4 regions of the Streptomyces sp. NPDC111744 genome follow, and region 1 is predicted to be linked to each of the others. Evidence: riboswitches for the same ligand, from Rfam matches in the RefSeq annotation. Region 1 holds a riboswitch; each other region holds the start of a gene.
What was found. Region 1 has a riboswitch for cyclic di-AMP ahead of ACZ7OO_RS10200 (M23 family metallopeptidase). Riboswitches for the same ligand answer to the same signal wherever they lie in the genome.
Positions count from the first base shown of each region.

Region 2: it holds a riboswitch for cyclic di-AMP, as region 1 does, so the genes downstream of both, ACZ7OO_RS23745 (M23 family metallopeptidase) here and ACZ7OO_RS10200 (M23 family metallopeptidase) in region 1, are expected to answer to the same signal.
Region 3: it holds a riboswitch for cyclic di-AMP, as region 1 does, so the genes downstream of both, ACZ7OO_RS18650 (transglycosylase family protein) here and ACZ7OO_RS10200 (M23 family metallopeptidase) in region 1, are expected to answer to the same signal.
Region 4: it holds a riboswitch for cyclic di-AMP, as region 1 does, so the genes downstream of both, ACZ7OO_RS03755 (transglycosylase SLT domain-containing protein) here and ACZ7OO_RS10200 (M23 family metallopeptidase) in region 1, are expected to answer to the same signal.

Region 1 is NZ_JBVKCG010000004.1:18,413-22,616, reverse strand. It holds gene ACZ7OO_RS10215 (dihydrofolate reductase family protein) at 1-787, shown strand, start outside; tRNA gene ACZ7OO_RS10210 (tRNA-Met) at 844-917, shown strand; gene ACZ7OO_RS10205 (PP2C family protein-serine/threonine phosphatase) at 1,099-2,208, shown strand; cyclic di-AMP (ydaO/yuaA leader) riboswitch at 2,451-2,609, shown strand; gene ACZ7OO_RS10200 (M23 family metallopeptidase) at 2,618-3,661, shown strand; gene ACZ7OO_RS10195 (aldo/keto reductase) at 3,819-4,204, shown strand, end outside.
Region 2 is NZ_JBVKCG010000010.1:251,207-255,410, reverse strand. It holds gene ACZ7OO_RS23755 (SGNH/GDSL hydrolase family protein) at 1-679, opposite strand, end outside; gene ACZ7OO_RS23750 (DUF6250 domain-containing protein) at 825-1,541, opposite strand; gene ACZ7OO_RS23745 (M23 family metallopeptidase) at 1,750-2,712, opposite strand; cyclic di-AMP (ydaO/yuaA leader) riboswitch at 2,717-2,877, opposite strand; gene ACZ7OO_RS23740 (alpha-galactosidase) at 3,186-4,204, opposite strand, start outside.
Region 3 is NZ_JBVKCG010000007.1:228,698-232,901, reverse strand. It holds gene ACZ7OO_RS18660 (cytochrome P450 family protein) at 1-630, shown strand, start outside; gene ACZ7OO_RS18655 (transglycosylase family protein) at 834-1,844, shown strand; cyclic di-AMP (ydaO/yuaA leader) riboswitch at 2,039-2,210, shown strand; gene ACZ7OO_RS18650 (transglycosylase family protein) at 2,214-2,897, shown strand; gene eno (phosphopyruvate hydratase) at 3,294-4,204, shown strand, end outside.
Region 4 is NZ_JBVKCG010000001.1:788,415-792,618, forward strand. It holds cyclic di-AMP (ydaO/yuaA leader) riboswitch at 1,365-1,562, shown strand; gene ACZ7OO_RS03755 (transglycosylase SLT domain-containing protein) at 1,566-2,051, shown strand; gene ACZ7OO_RS03760 (HAD family hydrolase) at 2,061-2,867, opposite strand; gene ACZ7OO_RS03765 (hypothetical protein) at 3,159-3,431, shown strand; partial or broken gene ACZ7OO_RS03770 (FAD-dependent oxidoreductase) at 3,751-4,204, opposite strand, start outside.

The sequences.
Region 1 (4,204 bases):
GCGGATCCGCGGCCTCGGTGTCGCCGCGGACGTCGTCTCGCTCGGCACCGACCTCGACTGGCCCGCGCTGCTGAAGGACCTGCACGAGGCGCGAGGGGTCGGCCGACTGATGGTCGAGGGCGGCGGTACCGTCCACACCCAGCTTCTCCAGCAGGGCCTGGCCGACGAACTCCAGCTGGTCCTGGCCCCTGTCTTCGTCGGCGACCCGAAGGCGCCGCGCCTGTTCGGCCCGGGCGGGTACCAGGCCGGGCGGCTGCGGCTCCTGGAGAGCCGCCGGATCGAGGACGTCGTGCTGATGCGGTACGAGCCCACCGGCCCCGGCACGGGTGCGTCGGCGTCCGCCGCGGACCGGCACTGGCTGCGGCTCGCCTGCGAGCTGGCGGCCGACTGCCCGCCCTCCCGGACCGCGTTCAGCGTCGGCGCGGTGGTGGTCGCGGCCGACGGCACGGAACTGGCCCGCGGCCACTCCCGGGAGTCCGGCGACCCCGTCGTCCACGCGGAGGAGGCGGCCCTGGCCAAGATCCCGTCGGCCGACCCCCGGCTGGCCACGGCCACGGTCTACACCAGCCTCGAACCCTGCACCCACCGCTCCTCCCGGCCGCACCCATGCGCCGAGCTGATCCTCCGGGCCGGGGTACGGCGGGTGGTCACGGCATGGCGCGAGCCGGACATCTTCGTCGAGTCGGCCGACGGGACGGGGACGCTGCGGGAGGCGGGGGCGGCGGTGCTGGTGCTGGGCGAGTACGAGGACCTGGCGAAGACCCCCAACGTGCACCTGCTGAGCTGACCTCTCTTAACCCGTGTGACTCCCACGCTTCTGATGGCGTATGCTGGTGTCAACGACGCGGGGTGGAGCAGCTCGGTAGCTCGCTGGGCTCATAACCCAGAGGTCGCAGGTTCAAATCCTGTCCCCGCTACTGAATGACCAGGGCCGGAATCCAAGAACTAGGATTCCGGCCCTGAGTCATATAGCGGCACCGTACCGGTGCGTGTTCCTCATCACACCCGTCCGTACTCATCCGCCCGGCCCACACCACTCGCCCCCGCTGACTCGCAACAGCAAACCTGGACGGGCACGCAATTGGACACAGGGGACATATGGGGAGTCGTACCGTGGGCCCTGGAGAGGCGCAGGAGGACGGGTCCGCAGCCGTCCGCACCCTGGCCCGCTTCCTGCCCGCTCTGCTGATCGTCGTCGGCGTCTGTTACGACGCCCTCACCCCGCAGGCGTTCACGCCCGTCCCCTTCTTCACGGCCGCCCCGCTGATCGCCGCGCCCCTCTCCTCCCTCCGCGCCACCGTCCTGACCGGCCTCGTGTCCTTCCTCGCCGCCTACGCCGTGCACGCCCGCTACACCTTCCGCCCCGACGTCGACACGGTCACCGAGGCCCTCACCGTGGCCACCGTCGCCGCCCTCGCCGCAGGCATCAACCAGGTCGTCCGCATCGGCGACCAGCGCCTCGCCTCCGCCCGCGAGATCGCCGAGGCCGCCCAGCGGGCCGTTCTGCCCGAGCCCACCGAGCGGATCGGCGGCTTCGAGATCGCCGCCTGCTACGAGGCGGCCCAGGAGGGCACCTTCATCGGCGGCGACCTCTATGCCGTCCAGGACACCCCGTACGGCGTACGACTGGTCGTCGGCGATGTCCGCGGCAAGGGCACGGGCGCGGTCGCCGCCGTCGCCGTGGTCATCGGCGCGTTCCGGGAGGCCGCCGAGCAGGAGGCCACGCTGGAGGCGGTGGCGGGGCGGCTGGAGCGGGCGCTGGCCCGCGAGGGCGTCCGGCGCGGCGGCGTCGACGCGTTCGAGGGGTTCACCACCGCCGTACTCGCCGAACTCCCGCACGGCGACGGCACGGTCCGGGTCGTCAACCGCGGCCATCCGCCACCCCTGCTGCTGCACGGCGACGGCAAGGTGTCCCCGGTACGGGTGCCCGAGGCCGCGCTGCCGCTCGGGATGGGCGAGTTGGGGGCCTGGCCCGACCGGGCCGCCGAGCATCCGTTCCCGAGCGGGGCCACACTGCTGCTGCACACCGACGGCCTCTCCGAGGCACGGGACGCGCACGGCCGGTTCTACGATCCCGAGCAGCGGCTGACCGGCCGTACCGTCACCTCCCCCGGGCAGCTGCTGGCCCGGCTCGCGGCCGAGGTGCGCCGGCACACCGGCGGCGGCATGACCGACGACATGGCGCTGCTCGCCGTACGCCGACCCTGATCCGTGTTACGCCCTGTGTTCGGACGACCGCCCTCGGCGTAACGGCTGAGTCACCATCAAAACGTGGGACTGTTGAGCCGAACAGAACGCATGGTCAACTCGACCGTTTTGACCGATCGTGGCAGGTAAGTCCATGCTTTGAAAGCTTAATGATCAAGGCGAACAGCTTGGAATCTTACAGCCGGGTCTATTAACGTTCGATAACGCAGCGCGGTCGTCCCAGCCGTCACCCGCGACGGCTCCGCGCGCACGCGCCGAATCCCGCAAGGGAACCGGGGAACCACCACCTTGGGGTGAATCGCACGGCTGCCGCCGGTAGAAAACGGCCGGTATACGCGCGTAGGAGACCTTCCCGCTCCGAACCCGTCAGCTAACCCGGTAGGCAGCGGAAGGAAAGGAGTGCGCCCGCGTGGCGTCCAACCGGCCTGCTCCGACAGCCCCGTTCGTGCCCAGCCAGCGTCAACCCGAGACCTACGGCTACGGCGGCTACCGCACCGACGAGGGCCCCTGGGAGGAGTGGAACCCGACCGAGGAGTCCCTCGCCCCGGTACGCGGCCGGCACCGGGTCGCCAAGCAGCGCGGCGGCGGGCTCGGCCGCAGCTCCACGGTCCTCGGCGTCGGCGTCATCGCCGCCGTCGGCGCGGGCGGCATGGCCAGTGCCAACACCGGCAAGCCGCCGGTCTCCATCTCCCTGCCCGACCTGCCGTCCTCCGTCGGCACCCTGCTCGGCGAGGACGGCGGCCACAAGGCCACCCAGACCGCGCTCAGCAGCGTCACCACGACGACCGCCACCGACGCGGACTCGTCCGCCTCCTCATCCGACGCCGGCGAGGCACTGCGCAGCCGGATCATCGCCCAGGCCGAACAGCAGCAGACCCAGATCGACGTCAAGGCCAGCGCCAAGGCCGTGGCCGCCGCCGACAAGGCGGTCTCCGACGCGGAGGCCAAGGCGGAGAAGGCGGCCGCCGCCAAGGCCGCCGACGCCAAGGACAAGGCGGAGGCCGCCGAGAAGCAGAAGGCCGAGCAGCAGCGGCTCGCGGCGCTGGCCAAGCAGTACACGCTGCCGGTCGTCTCCTACACGATCACCGGCACCTTCGGACAGGCCGGCTCCATGTGGGCCTCCGGCTACCACACCGGCCTCGACTTCGCCGCCCCCACCGGCACGCTGATCAAGGCCGTCCACAGCGGCACCGTCACGGAGGCCGGCTGGGCCGGCTCGTACGGCTACCGCACGATCATCACCCTCGACGACGGCACCGAGCTGTGGTTCTGCCACCAGTCATCGATCGGCGTCAAGGTCGGCCAGAAGGTCGCGACCGGTGACGTCATCGGCCGCGTGGGCGCCACCGGCAACGTCACCGGCCCGCACCTCCACCTGGAGGTCCACCCGAACGGCCAGGCCACCGCCATCGACCCGATGACCTGGCTGCGCGGCAAGGGCCTCAACCCCTGACGGACCCCACCGATCCCCGGCGGTCCTGACGACACCCCCCCGACGTCAGGGCTGCCGGTCCGGTGTGCCCACGGAACTACCGGGCGCCTTCCGCTTTTACGAGAACTTCGTATTGCGCTGGCATGGGACCCCCTGGTCACCGGTGTTGAACTGAAGCATGACTGCTTCTTCCGGTTCCTCTTCCCTCCGTAAGCTCGGCGCCTCCGACCTGGAGGTCTTCCCGCTCTGCCTCGGCGGCAACGTCTTCGGCTGGACCGCCGACGAGGCCGCCTCCTTCGCCGTCCTCGACGCGTACACGGCCGCGGGCGGCAACTTCGTGGACACCGCCGACTCGTACACGGCCTGGATCGATGGCCACAAGGGCGGCGAGTCCGAGACCGTCATCGGCAGGTGGGTCAAGGCGCGCGGCAACCGCGACGACGTCGTCATCGCGACGAAGGTCAGCCAGCACCCCGAGTACCAGGGCCTGTCGGCCGCCAACATCAAGGCCGCCGCCGACGCGTCCCTGCGCCGGCTCGGCACCGACTACATCGACCTGTACTA
Region 2 (4,204 bases), on a different contig from region 1:
GCACCAGGTGCTCGCGGGCCCAGTGCACGTCGTCGCGGCGGACCTCCAGGGTGCCGCGGGGCGGCAGCGGCGGCCACGGCTGGTCCGGGTCGGCCGGCACCTCGACGCCGAGCACCTGACCGGCCCGCAGGGCCACGCGCGTGTGCCCCTCGGGAGAGAGGTGCAGCCGGTCGCCGTCCCAGGCCCGCCGGTCCTGCACGGTCTTCAGGGACCACAGGTCGAGGACAGGGCAGCCGTAACGGTCGGCGACGGCCCGGACATGCCCGTTGTAGGTGGCGATCTTGCCGCGCAGATGCTTGAGGACGGGCACGCCACGGGTGTCGAACCCGGTGGTCACCAGTACCGTGCCGACGGCTTCGGTCAGTTGGGCCACGGCCCGCTCGAACCGCTCGGCCACCTCGTCGGGGTCGGTGCCTGGGCGGATGATGTCGTTGCCGCCCGCGCAGAAGGAGACCAGGTCCGGGGCGAGTTCCAGGGCCTGCGGCACCTGGTCCGCCACGACCTGGTCGAGCAGTTTCCCGCGTACCGCGAGGTTGGTGTACTCGAAGTCGCCCTCGGGCCGCCGGTCCGACAGCAGTACCGCGAACCGGTCGGCCCAGCCGACGAACGCCCCGTCGGGGCCGGGGTCGCCGACACCCTCGGTGAAGCTGTCCCCCACCGCCACGTACGACCCGATCACTGATGCCTTGTCACTCTTCGAATCGTCTGCCACATCGGACCATGATTCACCTTTGACTGTGACCTACGCGACCGTAATAAGGGGTTGACTGGCGGTGAGATAAGACACTTCTAAATACTTCACCAAGGTTGGAATAAGGCTCTGATCAGCGACGTTGACGTGATGATCGCCAGACGCCGAAGTCACTGAACCTGAAGTGACTCCAGGTGGTACGGAACGCGAAGTACCCACCCTTGTAGGGCTCCAGGTCGGTGTAGTCGAACACCGGTCGGTCGTTGTTCCACCATTGCACAGCCCCGCCGTCGGAGACGATTCGCACATGGTTGGGCTGGTTCGCGACCAGGAGCGGTTCGGTGTAGTCGTAGACCAGCGGCCGTACGCCGGGCTCGCCGACGTAACGGCGGAGCCTGGTCGTCGTGTTGTAGTTGGCGCCGTAGCCGGCGTAGTACGTCTTCAGGTAGTCGTACTCGGCGAGCGCGCCACCGCGCGGGGTGGCGAACAGGTCGTCAGGGGAACGGACGTCGGTGGCGTTCCAGAAGTTGTTGAGGTCCGAGACGCGGTCGTTGGCGCCGCCCGCCGACACCGGTGTGGCGGTGTACCCCAGGACGTACGGCCCCTCCAGCCGTCGCCGGAACCAGACGGTGGCGCCGGCGGGCACGTCGACCTCCAGGACCCCGTGCGAGGCGGCGACCGTGCCGCCCTGCTCCAGCTCCACGAACCACTGGCCGAGACCGTGGCGGAAGTCGTCGTGGGCGATCAGCCGGCGATGCCGGTGCGCGGCGCTCGCCTGCCCAGCGGGCACGAAGGCCGCGAGGGCGGCTCCGGCGGCCAGGGCTCCGAAGCCTCGGCGGGTGGTCGTCATACGGCGGGTTCCTTCCGTCGGGGCGCGAGTGAGGGCGAGCGCATGAGCGGAAAGCGCTTGCACCCGGCGGGATCACTGTGCCGCCGCCCCGCCTTCGCTGTCGACGACCCGAACACTCCTGTCACGAGAAAGCAACGCGCCGAAGGCCGGACCCGGGGATCGGGGGTCCGGCCTTCGGAGTGCGTGTCAGATCGATGGAGGCGCCGGTTCAGCCGACGGCGAGGCCCTTCGAACGGAGGTAGGCGACCGGGTCGACGTCCGAGCCGTAGTCAGGGGTGGTCCGGATCTCGAAGTGGAGGTGCGGGCCGGTCACGTTGCCGGTGGCACCGGAGAGACCGATCTGCTGGCCCGCGGTCACGGTCTGGCCGACCGAGACGGAGAGCGCGGAGAGGTGGCCGTACTGCGCGTAGTAGCCGTCGGCGAGCCTGATGACGACCTGGTTGCCGTAGGAACCGCCCCAGCCGGCCGTGACGACCGTGCCCGCGCCGACGGCCTTGACCGGGGTGCCGGTCGGGACGACGAAGTCGACGCCGGTGTGGTAACCGCTGGACCACATGCTGCCGGCCACGTGGTAGCCGGTGCCGACCGTGGCACCGGTCACCGGGAGGGTGAAGCCGGAGGCCGTCGTCGTCGACGTGTCCGAGGAGAAGGTCGAGTTCGAGGACGACGACGAGGACGAGGACGAGGAGGGGGTGGACGACCGCGAGTGGGACCACGTCTCGGATCGGGAGTCCGAGTTCGGGGTCCGTGTCGTCGTGGTGTGACGGCCGCCGAGGGTGAGCTTGAGACCGGGGTGGATCAGCGAGGGGTTGTCGCCGACGGCCTGCCGGTTGTCGGCGTAGAGCCGGTGCCAGCCGCCGTCGACGTTCTGCTCGCGGGCGATCTTCGAGAGATAGTCGCCGGGCACCACCGTGTAGGTGTGGTGTGTGGAATTCTCGGTGGCGGAATTCTGAACGGCCGACTTCTGAACGGCGGCCTTCCGTACAGCCGTCTTCTCGATGATCGGAAGCGACTGCGTGGCCTTTTCGGAAACGGACTGCGCGGTGGCCGCGTGGGCGCCGGTCGCCCCCATGAGCGGCAGAGCCAGCGCGGCGCCACCGGTTCCGGCGACGGCCATGGAGCGGGTGAAACGCTGGGTCTTGGGGCGGCGGTGCTTACCCTTCGCGGGCATGACGCATTCCTCTCCGGCGCCTGCGAGGTGAGCTGTCGGGTTCGGGCTGGAGCTGCCCGGCCACGCGGGATGACGTGGCTGTACCCCTAGCCGTCCCGGGAACCGGAACAGGCGGTCATACCTGGTGGGTCCCCCGCTCCTGCCGTGCACGGGTGAGTGTGTGTGGGGATTCCGGGCGGCGGCAGGATTCGGCGTTCCGTCCGGATGCGTGGCGAACGTAAGCGAGCAAGACGCACCCGGACAAGCCATCGGTTCCGGCTGTCCGAGTTTCGCTTGATCCGTTACGGGGATTCCCGGTCGCCCTCCGTGCATCCCGGCTTTCCTCGCTTTCCTGATCCCCTTGAAAAGCACGGGAAGTACGTGGACATGACGAGCGACGGACGGTCACGAATATGACGCTCCTCACGCACGTCACGCCACGTCCCTCTATTCCAGAGCGAGTTGCAATGAAGGAGCCAATTCGGACAGAAGACTCAGATGCGGCGCAGCCGGAGAACTGCCGCATCCAGGTCACCGCGCAGCTCTGTGCGCAGCCCATGATGCAACAGAACAGCACCTCGGTGCACTTCGCCCGTTTCACGGCATTCATACGACGCTGTCGGGTCGAGCCCCTGCAGTCGCAGCGCCGGCATCGGCTCGCCGTAGCTCTGCGCCTGGAGCCAGGCGAGGACCACGGTCTCGTCGCCGAGCGTGTACTGCACCGCGCTGAGCCCGCCGGTCGGCGGCCGCAGCCGGAACTGGTCGCCGCGCTGCACCAGGGGCCGGATGTCCTTGTAGAGCTCCACCCAGCGGCCGGCCTCGGCGAGCTCTTCCTCGGTCCACTGCGAGAGGTCGCCGCCGACGCCGAGCGCCCCCGCCATGGAGCTGACGAAGCGGAAACGCAGCGAGCTGACCCGGCCGTTGAGCTGATGGTTCGGGCTGTCGGTGACCCAGGCGGACATCACCCGGGCGGGGTGGATCTGGCTGAAGCCGTGCTGGATGGCGAGCCGGTCCAGCGGGTCGGTGTTGTCGGAGGTCCACACCTCGTCGGTGCGGCTCATGATGCCGAGGTCGATCCGGCCGCCACCGCCGGAGCAGGACTCGATGGCGACGTTCGGGTGGGCTGCCCGGAGCCGGTCGAGCAGGGCGTACAGCCCGCGGACGTGGTCGACCCACAGGCGCTGCGGGTACGGCTCGCCGGGCCAGCCCGCGTCGGTGAAGCAGCGGTTGAAGTCCCACTTGACGTAGTCGATCGGGGCGCTGGACAGCAGGGTGTCGAGCTGTTCCCAGAGGTACTCCTGGACGTCCTCGCGGGCGAGGTTGAGGACGAGCTGATTGCGTAGTTCCGTCCGCTTCCGTCCCTGCTGGTACTGGACCCAGTCGGGGTGCGCGCGGTACAGGTCGCTGTCCGCGTTGACCATCTCGGGTTCGACCCAGATGCCGAACTGCATACCGAGGGCGTGCACATAGTCCGCGAGGGGCCTGAGCCCGTTCGGGAAGCGGTCGGGGTTGG
Region 3 (4,204 bases), on a different contig from region 1:
GAGCCCGCCCCCGGTGAGGACCTCATCTCCGGGCTCATCCGGGCCTCCGACGAAGGCGAGCACCTCACCGAGAACGAGGCCGCCGCCATGGCGTTCATCCTCCTGTTCGCCGGCTTCGAGACCACGGTCAACCTCATCGGCAACGGGACGTACGCCCTGCTCACCCATCCGGCACAGCGCCGCCGCCTCCAGGACTCCCTCGCCGCCGGCGAGCGCGGGCTGCTGGAGACCGGGGTCGAGGAACTGCTGCGCTACGACGGGCCGGTGGAGCTGGCCACCTGGCGATTCGCCACCGAGCCGCTCGGCATCGGCGGGCAGCGCATCGCGCCAGGCGACCCGGTCCTCGTCGTACTCGCCGCCGCGGACCGGGACCCGGAGCGGTTCGCCGAGCCGGACACGCTCGACCTCGCACGCCGGGACAACCAGCACCTCGGATACGGCCACGGCATCCACTACTGCCTGGGCGCCCCGCTCGCCCGCCTGGAAGGACAGACCGCGCTCGCCGCCCTCCTCAGCCGCCTCCCCGACCTGCGACTCGCGGTGGCGGAGAGCGAGTTGCGCTGGCGCGGCGGGCTCATCATGCGCGGACTGCGCACGCTCCCCGTGGAGTTCACCCCCCACGGCCGATGAGCCCACCACCGGCATCCACCACCGGCACGCCTCCCTCCGGCCTCCCACCGGCAAAGATGACCACTGTTCAAGTCTGTGATCTTCACGTGATCTGCGCGGCATTAACTTGTGACAAGTGATCGTCTGCCTATACGTTCACCCATCAGTGCGACGCCCCGGCGGGACCCGTCGCCGGTCACCGCTGTCGCTCGAAAGGTTTCCGCATGCTCTCCGGGAACGGTCGTCACCGTCGCCCCCGTCAGGCTCCGGCCATCCTCGTCGCGGCCGGCGTGACCGGCTCCGCCATCGCCATCCCGCTCCTCGGGGCGGCGAGCGCCAACGCGGCCGACGGCAGCACCTGGGACCGGGTGGCCGAGTGCGAGAGCGGCGGCTCCTGGAGCATGGACGCCGGCACCGGCTACTACGGCGGCCTGCAGATGTCCCAGGACGACTGGGACCAGTACGGCGGCCAGGAGTACGCCACCACGCCGGACCAGGCGAGCCGTTCGCAGCAGATCGCCGTCGCCGAGAAGATCCTCGCCGACCAGGGCACCAAGCCCTGGCGGACCTGTGCCCTACTCGCCGGCCTCTCCTCGGACGACGCCTCGGTGAACGTCGACACGGGCCTCGGCGGATCGGACAACACGTCGGGCACATCCGACTCGTCCTCCGGGTTGTCGGATTCGTCCTCTTCATCTGGTTCATCCGGCTCATCGGATTCCGGCTCGTCCAACCCCTCCTTGGGTGCCGCGGACTCCGGAGCCGGCTCCGCCACCCCGTCCCCGAGCGCGAGTGGGGACTCGGGTACGGGCACCCCTGCCGACTCCACCAAGGCGGACAAGTCGAGATCCAACGGCTCCGGCACCTCGAAGGCGAGTGAGAACCCCGTCACGTCCGAAGCTGATGAGTCGGACAATTCATGGCAGACCGGCGGCTCTTGGAGCCTTGTCGACACGGGAGCCGTCAGTGGCGGTGGCAAGCATCGCGGCGGCACGGCGGACGAAAACGTGACAAACGGTCAGAGTGCGACTTCTTCCGGCCGTCACGCCTCCCGTGACGCCGGCACCTACACCGTCCGGGACGGCGACACCCTCGCCTCCATCGCCGACTCCCTTGGCCTCGAAGGAGGATGGCGCGCGCTCTATGCCGCCAACAAGGCCGACATCGGCACCGACCCGAACCACGTCGCCCCCGGTCAGACCCTGAAACTCGGCACCGAAACGAACGCGGACTAGCGGGAGTTGGCGCTCTCGAACCGCCCCACTTAGAAGTCAAATGTCCGGTTTGGCGAAAGTGTGGGATGAGTCTCAGAAGCCCTGATCATCTTTGAAATTCACCTGATCGCCTGTTTACGGTCGAGGCCGCTCGTCACCACGAGCCCCGGCCGTCGCAACGCCGAGTCCTGCCAGCGGCTGCCCGGGAACAGTCGTCGCGTAAAGCGCCGTAGGCAGGAGCGGGGGACCCAAGGTAAGTGCCAGGACCGGTAGTTGAGGCTGCCGTGTCCGGCTCGGGGTGAAGCCGCGCACCGCGAGGTGTGCGGCCGGGCAACTCAACCGGCCCGAACCCGACAGCTCACCTCGCAGGCGTCGGTGAGGGGATCCACCATGCTGTTTTCCGGCAAGGGCAAGCACCGTCGTCCGTCCAAGGCCACCCGCGCCGCCGCGCTCGCCGGCGTCACCGGTGTCGCCATCGCCGCCCCGCTGATGGCGTCCGGCACCGCCTCCGCCGCCACCGCCTCCGAGTGGGACGCCGTCGCCCAGTGCGAGTCCGGCGGCAACTGGGCCATCAACACCGGCAACGGCTACTACGGCGGCCTGCAGTTCTCCGCCTCCACCTGGGCCGCGTACGGCGGCACCCAGTACGCCGCGCAGGCCAACCAGGCCGGCAAGGCGCAGCAGATCGAGATCGCCGAGAAGGTCCTCGCCGCGCAGGGCAAGGGCGCCTGGCCGGTCTGCGGCACGGGCCTGTCCGGCGCCGCCTACACCGGCAGCAGCTCGTCCTCCAGCTCCAGCTCGTCGAACAGCGGCACCAGCAGCCGTACGACCGACACCCAGGCCGCCTCCCGCTCCGCCGAGCGTCCCGCCGCCAAGAAGACCGTCACCACCCCGACCGGCAAGAAGGTCAAGAAGGGCGACGGCGAGTACAAGGTCCTCAAGGGCGACACGCTCAGCTCGATCGCCGAGAAGCACAAGGTCAAGGGCGGCTGGCAGGCGCTGTTCAAGCTGAACAAGGACATCGTCGACGACGCCGACTTCATCTACCCGGGTCAGCAGCTGCACCTGAAGTAAGCGCCCGAAGTAATACGCGGGCGCCGGCTGAAGCACAGCGCCCGCACAGCCGTGCTCCTCATAGTGAGGAGCACGTGCGGGCCACCCCCGTCCCCCACGAGCCCCCGCTCCGGTGCGTTTTCCCCCGAACGCACCGGGGCGGGGTTTCTCATTGCCGTCCGCCTGCCGTCCGCCTGCCGTCCTCGCGCGGTCCTCCCCTTGACCCGCTCTTCTTCCGTTCTTCATCGGGCCCCCCTTTGTTCCGCGCATGAACAATGGGTACCGTCTGTGTGTCCACGGGCCGGTCGGTCGGCTGGCTGACGGCCCCGGGACGGTTAGGCTCTAGTCGCAAGGCTGAGCAAGGGCCGACAAGGCCCGCGTGCGCCCGCACAACCAGCGTCACATCCCAAGAAGGAGATGCTCGTGCCGTCCATCGACGTCGTCGTAGCCCGGGAAATCCTGGACTCCCGAGGCAACCCCACGGTCGAGGTCGAGGTCGGCCTCGACGACGGCAGCACCGGTCGTGCCGCCGTCCCGTCCGGCGCCTCCACGGGCGCCTTCGAGGCCATCGAGCTCCGCGACGGTGACCCCAACCGCTACCTGGGCAAGGGCGTCGAGAAGGCCGTCCTCGCCGTGATCGAGCAGATCGGTCCGGAGCTGGTCGGCTACGACGCCACCGAGCAGCGCCTGATCGACCAGGCCATGTTCGACCTGGACGCCACCGACAACAAGGGCTCGCTCGGCGCCAACGCCATCCTCGGCGTCTCCCTCGCCGTCGCCCACGCCGCCTCCGAGGCCAGCGACCTGCCGCTGTTCCGCTACCTGGGCGGCCCCAACGCGCACCTGCTGCCGGTGCCGATGATGAACATCCTCAACGGCGGCTCGCACGCGGACTCCAACGTGGACATCCAGGAGTTCATGATCGCCCCGATCGGCGCGGAGTCGTTCTCCGAGGCGCTGCGCTGGGGTGCCGAGGTCTACCACACCCTGAAGAAGGTCCTGAAGAACAAGGGCCTGTCCACCGGCCTCGGCGACGAGGGCGGCTTCGCCCCGAACCTGGAGTCCAACCGCGCGGCCCTCGACCTCATCCTCGAGGCGATCAAGCAGGCCGGCTACGTCCCGGGCGAGCAGATCGCGCTGGCGCTCGACGTCGCCGCGTCCGAGTTCTACAAGGACGGCAAGTACGAGTTCGAGGGCAAGTCCCGCTCGGCCGCCGAGATGACCGAGTACTACGAGGAGCTCGTCTCCGCGTACCCGCTGGTCTCCATCGAGGACCCGCTGTTCGAGGACGACTGGGCCGGCTGGAAGGTCCTCACCGACAAGCTCGG
Region 4 (4,204 bases), on a different contig from region 1:
GCCAGTTGTCCCGAACCGGGGCTCAAGTCGTGTCCCGGGCCGGAGGGGGAACCGCGTCCCCGACCAGTGCCGTCACCGGGTCCGACGGCGGGCCGTCCCACAGAGCGCCGACCACGGACGGTCATGTCTTCTCCGACCGACGTCACCTGCCCGGAGGTACCCCCTTCGCGGCCCGTCAAAGCCGACGGGGTTCAGATCGAGTCGATCCGTACCCCTACATCCGTCCCCTACGAGATCACGCACGAGGACCTCCGCACCCCCCTTCATCCCCTTCGCCGTCCGAACGCCGTTCCCCCGCGCGCGTGGCGCCCACGGACGGACGAGACCGCCCCCGCACCGCTCGAAGACCTCCCCCGCCGAGCTCACCGACCGGACGAGCCCACGCGGCCGCCGGCGCCGACCGCGCCCGATGGGTCATGGACATGCCTCGGTCGGCCGACAGGCCCCGCGACCGTCGAGCGGCCGGCATCCCCCGGGACGGCTGCATCTCCCTCCGGGTGACGGCCCTCGCGCCCGAGCCGCTCAAAGCGGTCGCCGTGCACTCCACGGACGGCCGCTATGACAACGACGCGTGGGGCGGCGGAGGTTCCCCTCTCACGGTGGACACGCGCGCATGGACAGCCGCCTCGCCCGCCGCCGGGTCGGTGGGCCCGCCGATCCCTCCTCCAACGTGACCGGAATCACGTACGCCCGCCGGGGCCCACGCACGTGAACTCCACGCCGGCTCGGAGGACTTGGGCCGACCCGTCGCCGTGGAGGAATCCGAACGGACGTAGCCGACGGGCGCCGACCTCCCGGCCGCGGTCGATCAGCGGACGCGCGTACCCGGACCGTGCAGAGTTCACGAGGGGCGCACCGGAGACGTACACGACCGGATGAACCAGCTGAAACAGATGAACTGGACGAGCAGCGCCCACTGCCCACCCGCATCCGGTCTGGCCCGTCGGTTCGCTTACCGAGCCACAATTCCACCGAATTAGACAATTCGGGCAATACCCGAAATCACCTGTGATGCACGCCACTCTTCTCGCCTCAATTGGGGCAATCCACGCAAATAATGGCGGAGCGCTTTTCCACCGATGCCCGGAAAAACGGACTTCACGAATCCCTCATGTCTGATTTGCCGCGATTGCCACTTCGTGAAGTGGGTCACGTCGGTCGGGAGGCCGTAAAGGCTAGGACGAACCTTTCTTTCCGTTCCCTGTGGGCGAGTTGTGGCTTGGCAGCCGCAAAGGATCAAGTACCCCATACGACTCAGATCAAGGTCAATCGGTGTGTTGTGTGAATCCAGCACTTGTTCCGGACATGTGCTCTCGCATACGTTCCCGCTCGCCGGGCGGACGCCGAATCCTGCCGCCGCCCGTCGTGACCCATCGACGAGTCCATTCGCACGGCAGGAGCGGGGGATCCAGGTAAGTCGCCGGACCGGGCGGCCGACGTCAACGACGGACGTCGTACCGGAACGGCTAGGGGTGAAGTCGCCTCGCCTTCGGGCGGTGCGGCCGGGCACTCCCCGCGCCCGAACCCGACAGCTCACCTCGTAGGCGACGGAGAGGAACTTCGCCATGTCTGCTGCCACTCAGCACCGCCGTCCCCGCCGTAACCGCATCGTCCGCACGCTTGCCATCGCCGGCACCGGCGCCGCCGTTCTCGCCCTCCCGCTCATCGGGGCGACCACCGCCTCCGCCGCCACCTCCACCTCGACGGCCTCGACGACGCTCGCCGGGTACCCGAACAACCTCGACGGCTGGATCCGCGAGTCGCTCGCGATCATGGCCGAGAAGCACATCCCCGGCAGCTACAACGGCATCTACCGCAACGTGATGCGTGAGTCGTCCGGCAACCCGCAGGCCATCAACCTCTGGGACTCCAACGCGGCCGCCGGCATCCCGTCCAAGGGCCTGCTCCAGGTGATCGACCCGACGTTCAAGACCTACCACGTGGACGGCACGTCGTTCGACATCTACGACCCGGTCGCGAACATCACCGCCGCCTGCAACTACGCCGCCGCGCGGTACGGCTCGATGGACAACGTGCACGGCGCGTACTGACCGGCGCCGTCAGCTGAAGAGTCTTTCGAGGACGACGGCGATGCCGTCGTCCTCGTTCGACAAGGTGATCTCGTCGGCCACCGCCTTGAGTTCGGGATGGGCGTTGGCCATGGCCACCCCGTAGGACGCCCAGTCGAACATGGGCACGTCGTTGGGCATGTCACCGAAGGCGACGGCCTGTTCGGGGCTCAGCCCCAGGTGGTCGGCGGCCAGCGCCAGCCCGGTCGCCTTGGTCACCCCGCACGGCTGGAGCTCGACGGTCCCCGGCCCCGACATGGTGACCGTCGCCAGCGATCCCACCACCGCGCGCGCGGTGGCCGCCAGTTCGTCGTCGGAGAGGGTGTGGTGGCGCAGCAGCACCTTGCTGATGGGCGCGCACCACAGGTCGTCACGCCGGTCGACGCGCAGCGCGGGCAGCGTGGGGTGGGGCATCAGATAGCCCGGCTCGATGAGCGTGAGCCCGTCCACGCCGTCCTGGTCGACCGCCGCGTACACCTGTCCGACCTCGGCCTCGATCTTGCCGAGGGCGGTCTCCGCCAGCTCCCGGTCCAGGGTGACCGACCACAGCAGTCGGGCTGTGCCGGCGTCGTACACCTGCGCTCCCTGGCCGCAGACCGCGAGTCCCGTGCAGCCGAGGTCGTCCAGGAGGGGGCGCACTCTCGGCGCGGGGCGCCCGGTCACCACGAGATGCCGGGCGCCGGCCCGGCCGGCCCGCGCGAGCGCGGCGAGCGACCGTTCCGACAGGGTGTCGTCGGCGCGCAGCAGCGTGCCGTCCAGGTCGGTGGCGATCAGTGAGTACGGGGTGGGTGCGACCATGATCAGAGAATACGGACAGCACGCCTCGGAGACTCACTGTGCGTTTCGGCCTCAAGTGGCGCCCGCCGCCTCCGTGATGGGGCGTTGTCAGTGGGCCACGTTACGTTGGCGGTGGGTTGATGGCACCGATCGGACGGGGCGGGCGTAGGACGGACAGACCGGGGGTCTCCCGCGCGCATCTGCTGGAGTCGGCGTCCGACGCGCTGGAGCGGCTTCCGCGGGCGCTGCGGCCGGAGATCTACGCCGTCGTTCCGTATCCGTCGTGTCGACGACGACGAGCGCAGACCGTACGTGGCGGCCGGCGACGACACCGAGAGCCAGTACGAGGCCGAACGGGACCCGGCGGACCCCGGCGAGGCGCGCTGGAACTACGGGCGTTGGCTCCTCGGTGGCTTCGAGATGCTCGGCAACTGTCCTGGGGACCCGGTCGGCGGCGTGCTGTCCACCGAGGAGGTCCGGCGGCTCGGACTCTGGTTCGACGGGGACGGCGAGAACGCCGAACTGGACGCGAGGCGAGCTGTTGGGGCTGCACTTCGCCGACGCGTGCGTACGGCTGACGCATGATCCGCATGCCGGGGGCCGCATCGAGAAGGTCCTCGGGCGACCGCTGCCGGTGGTGGCCTTACATGTACTGCCCGGGAAGGGAGGTCGAGGCCACGGAAGCCGCCAATCCGCCCGGGTCGATCGAGGAGTTCCTGGCCTGGCAGCCGCGGCCGAGGCGGCACAGCCCCGGGGCGGGGGTGGCGGCCCGGCCCGCGGAGGCGGGTGTCGGCCCGGATCCAGGGGCGGCTGGCGGCCTGGCCCCCAGTGCGGGTGGGCGGCGCCGGATCCGGGGCGGTGGGCGGGGCGGGCGTCAGGCGTGGGCAGCCGCCAGGTGTTTGGCCCGCACCTGGGCGCCCGCCTCGGCCGCGAGAGCCGCCGTCTCCAGCGCGGACTGTCCGGCACCGACGACGATCAGTTCCTTGCCGGAGCAGCGGGTCAGGTCGTGGTGCTGGGAGCTGTGTGAGACGGGGCCGTGGGCCCGTCCGCCGCCGCTTTCGCGAGCACCGCGGGGAGATGGGCGAGTCCCGACAGGCCGGTGGCGACGACGACCGCGCGGGCGGTGAACAACTCTCCCGAGTCCAACTTCAGTTCGAACCCGGCCGCCTTGTCGCGGTCCCCGGAGACCACCCGCACCCGCTCCAGCTCGGGCACCAGCTTCTGCTGGAACCACTCGCCGTAGCCGATGAAGGTCTCCACCGGGATGATGTCCTCGTCGGTCACCAGCCTGCGGATGCACGCCGCGTCGCAGTAGTCGGCGAGGGTGTGCCCGCGCTGCGGGCAGTCGAGGTTGGAGG